2 linked regions of the Methylococcus capsulatus genome follow. The protein of the gene in region 2 interacts with the protein of the main gene of each other region in a pairwise test. Links are inferred from orthologs where the notes say so. Each region holds a gene or a part of one and is shown on either strand. Other genes may lie near its edges. The genes, in order: recO and recR.

Region 1 (3,077 bases), 260 kb from region 2 along the record:
TACCGCCGCCGGCCAGCGCGCCGCGGTAGGCGTTCACGTTCTGGCCCAGCAGATTGACCTCGCGGACGCCCTGTTCCGCCAGTGCCACGATCTCTGCGATCACATCGTCGACCGGACGGCTGATTTCCTCACCACGGGTGTAGGGTACGACACAGAAGGTGCAGTACTTGCCACAGCCTTCCATCACCGAAACGAAAGCCTTCGGTCCTTCGGCGCGAGGCTCCGGCAACGCATCGAATTTCTCGATCGCGGGGAATGATACGTCCACCACCGGCCGCCGCTCGCGTCTGACTTGCTCGAGCATGGCGGGCAGACGGTGCAGGGTCTGGGGACCAAACACGATGTCGACATAGGGTGCCCGTTTCTGCAGCGCTTCGCCTTCCTGGCTCGCCACACAGCCGCCGACGCCGATGACGACTTCCGGACGCATGAGTTTGAGGGGACGCCAGCGCCCGAGCTGCGAAAAGACTTTCTCCTGAGCCTTTTCCCGGATCGAGCAGGTGTTGAGCAGTAGAACGTCCGCCTCTTCGGGCGATCGGGCGAGTTCGAAACCGTCGGAAACCTCGAGCAGATCCCGTACCTTAGCGGAATCGTATTCATTCATCTGACAACCGAAGGTCTCGATGTAGAGCTTTTGCGGCATGTGTTAGGGCGGGGAACCGTTGTCAGCGGATGGCCATATTCTAGCAGACTTACCCGCCCCGATTAAGAAAGCCGGCTCCTGGCGCCTCGGGGGAAAGCCGGAACCGGCTGTGGCCGAAAGCTCAGACGGCAGGATGCGCAAATCTGAAAGGATTGATCAGCGTCGAGCCTACCCGCAGCAACTGCGCCTCCGGATGGGTACGCGCCATGAGTGCACGAACCCTTTCCTCCTCCTCCGCCCGGATATCGATGAGGATCAGATGTTTTCCGGCATCGATGTCGTCATGATAGGTAGAGATCGCCTGGTTCTCGGTGGCCATCCCCATCAGGCCACCCACCCAGACGCCAAAGAGTGTAATGAAGCCGAAAATCGCAAGATAAACCATCCCGCTCATGTCCGGACCGAATGGCTGCTCGCTGGCCACATAGATGCTGCCGAGGACGGAAAAGAGGAGTCCCGCCATGGCTCCGCGCTCCGCATAGCGCACGGCGTCGGACTTCTGAATGAAATTCGCCGAATGGATGTGACGGCGGTAAAGACCTGCCTGATCCTTACTGATGACATGGAAATTCCAGTCGGTGATGCCTTCCTTATGCAAGGCGTCGGATATCCGCTCCACGCTGTCGAGATTGTCCGCCAGGTAATACAGTCGTTTCATGACGCACCTCCTTACCATGTTACGGTACCAATGTCCCGGCATGACCCGCCGGGGTCAAGGAAACTCATATTACTTTTGCCGGCCGCTGTCAATGGACTGGTCGGGTACGGGAAAGGCCGGCTATACGGGGCTGGAGGTTTTCGGTCCGCGAAATCAGAATGAGCTGCGGAACAGCTCGCGGCTCTTGAGAGTGCGGCCGTCCAAATAGTGAGCGATGATCCGCCGCATCAGGTGTTTGGCTTCGGTGCGGGTTTGTGACGAGGGGAAACGGCGGTCGTGCAGCGCCAGCAGGGTCGTTCCGTGCACCGCACCGGCCTCGTCTCCGGCGGGAACTGGGCCGGCGTCGATCCGATAGCTGTAAAGGCGCTCCGGCCGGATGGCCTCCCCACTCTCGGCCTCGACCCGCAGTTGCAGACCATAGCCAATGGATTCAAGCAGCGATAGTTCGAAAATGCGCAGCGCGGATTCCAAGTCTTCGCCCGCCGCGAGTGTTTTCAACCCGTCTCGGTAAGCGCTGAAGAGTTCCGGATAGGGATCGTGCGGTGGCAGCAGCTTCACCAGAAGCTCGTTCAGGTAGAAGCCACAGAACAAGGCGGTGTGCTGCAGCCGAACGCCAGTGCCAGCGGCCTCGGCATGGCTCAGGTTGGCAAGCTCGCCGCGGCCGGACCAGGACGCCAACAGGGGGACGAACGGCTGCAATATCGTGGCGAATCCCTGCCGGCCGCGACGCGCGCCTTTGGCAATCACGCCGATGCGGCCATGCCTGAGCGTGAACAGTTCGAGGAGGAGACTGGTTTCGCGGTAATCACGCCGATGCAGCATGTAGGCGCGGTCGAGCAGGACCCGGCGCTGATCACCATGGCGCGGGGCTTCAGACGGCATGGGCTCCGGCCAGGTTCATTCGGCATAGCCCAGACCTTGCAGCGCCCGTTCGTTGTCCGACCAGCCGCGCTTGACCTTAGTCCAGAGTTCCAGGTAGACGCGCCGCTCAAGCATGCGTTCCAGATCCTTGCGCGCCGCCTCACCCACCCGTTTCAAAACCTCGCCTCCCTTGCCGATGACGATGGCTTTCTGGCCTTCCCGCTCCACCCAGATGACGGCGTGGATGCGGACCAGGGTCGGCGATTCCCTGTACTGTTCGATCTGGACGGTGAGTGCATGCGGCACTTCCTGCGCCAGACGGTTGAACAGCTTCTCGCGGATGATCTCCGCCACGAAGAAGCGCTCCGGCCGGTCGGAAATCTGATCCTCCGGATAGATCGGCTCACCCTCGGGCAGGAGGGCCAGAACCCGTTCTTCCAGCACCGCCAGGTTGACGCCCTTGAGCGCCGAAATCGGCACGATCTCGGAGAACAGCCCGGTAGCATTCGCTTCGGCGAGAAATGGCAGCAAGACATCCTTGTCCTCGAGACGGTCAACTTTGTTGATCACGAGAATGACAGGAAGCTTCGCCTCCTTGATCCGTGCCATGACCAGTTCATCATCCGGCAGCCAGCCCGCCCGATCCACCAGCCAGATGATGACATCGACCCCGAGCAGGGCGGAAATCGCGGTGCGATTGAGATAGCGGTTCATCGCCCGCTGCGCGCAACCGTGGATGCCAGGGGTATCGACATAGATGGCCTGGCCGCGCCCGTCGGTCTTGATCCCGAGGATGCGATGGCGGGTGGTCTGTGGCCGGCGCGAGACGATGCTGAGCTTCTGCCCCAAGAGACGGTTGAGCAGTGTCGATTTGCCGACGTTGGGACGGCCCACCAGAGCCACGTAACCCGATTT
Region 2 (3,189 bases):
CAGGATGACTTCGACCAGCGGGGCGCCGAGGCGGTCGTTCATCGCGAGAAGTTTGCGGACCAGCGGGAAAGCGACACCCGGCGCCAGAATTTCGTCTTCATGCTCGATCTGGTAGCGGCAATAGGCCTCCCGGCCTTCCTGTTCGAAGATGCGGTGCGATTCGTCGAGGTCGAAAAGCGCGCGTGAGGAGATAGCGACGACGAGGCTGGAGGGTTGGTTCATGGCTTGAAAATCGCGAAGGTTCCGGCAGCGCCGGTATACATTTCGGCAGCGGTGCCGCACAATTGATCGTTTTCCGTGGCGTCTCCCCGAGAGGTTCCCGGATTCGTGGCAATCAGAACAAAAGCAGAACAAAACAAGAGGAGCATCATGCGCCGCAACATCTCCCTCCTATTACTGGTTTTATTCATCGTCGGTCTTTACGTGCTGCAGAACAAGGGTGTGACGCCTTTCGTGATGAAGGTCCTCGAATCCGACCTCTTCGATATAAAGGACGAAGAGGAAGAGCAGCTCGGCAAGATCAAGAATGCCCGTACCGACTTCGCTTACCTGCATTGCAAGGCCGCAATGCTGGAAGACCACGTGGTGCCAGAGAATTCGGAATTCCTCGATGACAAATACGAAGCCTGGGCCTTGGGCGGCAGGAATTACATTCTGCGGTCCGAGGTGCTGGTCGATTCCGAGCAGGGCCGGACCGCCCAGAAATTCGTGTGCAAGCTGCGCATGACGGGGGAAGACCAAGCCAATCCGGACGACTGGTCCATCCTCGGCACCGAGCTGAATCCCGTCGACGGCGGCGAATGACAGCTTTGCCTCTCCGCCTATGGGCGGATCAGCCCGGCGGCCAGTGCAGGCGGCGGCCGCCGAGGACGTGCAGATGCAGGTGGTCAACTGCCTGGCCGGCATCGCCCAGGCAGTTGACCACTGTGCGGTAGCCGGATTCGGCGATCCCTTCCAGCGCGGCGACCCGCTTGACCGTCTCGAACAGCGCTGCGGCCAGACCCGGCGCATCCGCCGGCAGCTCGTTGAGATTGGTGACGTGCGCCTTGGGAATCACCAGCACATGCACCGGCGCCTGCGGGTTGATGTCCCTGAACGCCAACGTCAACTCATCCTCATAGACCACGGCCGGTTTGATTTCCCCGGCGACCATTTGGCAGAAGATACATTGCGGCATACGCGGCTCCTTGGGTGGACGTTTTTAGAAATCCTTGCGACTGTCAAAGGCATGCGAAAGCGTGGCGCCGTCGACGTATTCCAGCTCTCCGCCGAATGGGATTCCGTGGGCGATGCGGGTGGTACGAACGCCGTGGCGCCGGGCCATGTCGCTGATGTAATGGGCGGTCGCTTCGCCCTCGACGGTGGCGTTGGTCGCCAGGATCAGTTCCGCGACCCCGTCGTTCTTCAGCCGTTGCTCCAGGATGTCCAGCCCCAGCTCTTCGGGGCCGATGCCATCGAGTGGCGAGAGCCTTCCGTTGAGTACGAAGAACAGGCCCTTGTAGCCGGTGGAGCGGCTGATGGCGAACACCTCGGCCGGCGATTCCACGATGCAAAGGAGGGACCGGTCCCGAGCCGGGCTGGCGCAGTACTCGCACAGCGAGCGCTCGGTCAAGGTGCGGCACTGGCTGCATAAACCCACCTTGTTCAGAGCTTGGCGGAGGGCTTCGCTCAGCCTACCGGCAGCGTCGCGATCGCGCTGCAATAGATGCAGCGTCATACGTTGGGCAGTTTTGGGCCCGACGCCGGGCAGGCAGCGCAGCGCTTCGATCAGCTCGGCAATGGCGCCGCCTTGCCGCATGTGGAACTAGAACGGCATGTTGAAGCCGGGCGGGATGCCCAGGCTTCCCGTCAGTCCGGCCATTTTTTCCTGCTTGAGCTTGGCGACCCGGCGCACACCGTCGTTGAAGGCCGCGGCGATCAGGTCTTCCAACACTTCGCGTTCCTCCTGGAGCAGACTGGGATCGATCTCCACCTTGAGCACTTCGCGTTTGCCGTTCATGCGGATTTTTACCAAGCCACCGCCGGCTTCGGCCTGGATTTCGGTCGCCGCGATCTCTTCCTGGGTTTTCTGGAAGGTTTCCTGGAAGCGCTGTGCCTGCTGCATCAGGTTGGCCAAAGGGTTTTTCATGGGGTTACCTCGGATTTTCGTGGCTGTCCAGCGGCCGGGTCGAGCCGGCCACGATCTGCGCACCGAACATGTCCTTTAGCGCGTGGACGGTGGCATCGTTTTCGATTTCGAGTTCAGCCTCACGCTGTCTCTCGGCCTGGGCGCGCTGGTCGGCGGCCGCCGGTGTTTCCTCGTCCAGGGATTCGCTGCGGATCGTCAGCTTGATGGGGCGCCCGAGGAACTTTTGCAAGGCGGTCTCGAGATTGTTCGTCACCGTCGGCGTGTGGATCTGCGCCTGTCTGGGGTCCAGCGCCAACTCGCAGGTCTGTTCCGTCAGCGCCCTCAGCACGCAGTGGCTGGCGAGCTGGCGGGTCATGCCGGCGAGGTTCATCGCCTCGATCATCTGCGGCCAATCCCGGCCGGTGCCGGCTGCTGCCGGCCGGGCGGCGGGTTCGGCCGTTTCCGCGACAGGGTGACGGACAGCGGCATGATGGGGGCCTTCCGGGAGGCTGCGCGGCTCCCGGATGCCGCCGCCGTCGGAGGGGGGGCGTTGCGCCGCTGCGGTCGGCGGGACAGCCCTGAGGGCGGCGGCCTCCGCGGCCTGTGGCCGAAAGGCCAGCATCCGCAGCAGCAGCATCTCGAAGCCATCGCGCGGGTCCGGCGCCAACTGCAAATCCTTTTGACCTTGCAGCGCAATCTGGTAGTAGAGCTGGGTATCCTCCGGCGCGAGGCGGCGGGCGAGGGCCAGTACGCATTCAGCCTCCTCGTCGTGGCGGATGGCATCCGGTGCAAACTGGGCGATCGCAATCTGGTGCAAGATTGCCAGCAGTTGCTGCACGACGTCCTGGTAGTCCGGCGAAAATTCGGCGAGCGCGGCGGCCTCCGCAAGCAGCGTGTCGGCACGGCCCTCGGCCAGAGCATCGAGCAGGCTGTAGACGGGTTCCCGCGACACGGTGCCGAGCATGGCGCTGACGCCGGTATCGGTGAGTCGGCCGCCGCAATGTGCGATGGCCTGGTCCAACAGGCTCAGGCCGTCGCGCATACTGCCCCGGGCGGCGCGGGCCAGGGCTTTGGCGGCACCG

What was found.
Region 1: the proteins of recR (region 2) and recO interact in binary tests that used the Escherichia coli proteins (3 or more experiments, as listed by UniProt). The link is inferred for Methylococcus capsulatus from one-to-one orthologs.

The regions. Positions count from the first base shown.
Region 1 is NZ_CP104311.1:2,751,037-2,754,113, reverse strand. Bases 320-3,077 are described here. They hold recO (DNA repair protein RecO), read right to left. Parts: upstream 2,184-3,077; coding sequence 1,455-2,183; downstream 320-1,454. Other genes in these bases: rnc (ribonuclease III), read right to left, coding at 3,077-3,077; era (GTPase Era), read right to left, coding at 2,199-3,077; N4J17_RS13465 (hypothetical protein), read right to left, coding at 765-1,301; miaB (tRNA (N6-isopentenyl adenosine(37)-C2)-methylthiotransferase MiaB), read right to left, coding at 320-643. In the rest of the region: more of miaB, read right to left, coding at 1-319. UniProt on the Escherichia coli protein: Involved in DNA repair and RecF pathway recombination.
Region 2 is NZ_CP104311.1:2,493,045-2,496,233, forward strand. The notes cover bases 1-2,870. They hold recR (recombination mediator RecR), read right to left. Parts: upstream 1,799-2,870; coding sequence 1,202-1,798; downstream 1-1,201. Other genes in these bases: N4J17_RS12265 (5'-nucleotidase), read right to left, coding at 1-222; N4J17_RS12270 (hypothetical protein), read left to right, coding at 370-804; N4J17_RS12275 (histidine triad nucleotide-binding protein), read right to left, coding at 833-1,177; N4J17_RS12285 (YbaB/EbfC family nucleoid-associated protein), read right to left, coding at 1,805-2,128; dnaX (DNA polymerase III subunit gamma/tau), read right to left, coding at 2,133-2,870. In the rest of the region: more of dnaX, read right to left, coding at 2,871-3,189. UniProt on the Escherichia coli protein: May play a role in DNA repair. It seems to be involved in an RecBC-independent recombinational process of DNA repair. It may act with RecF and RecO.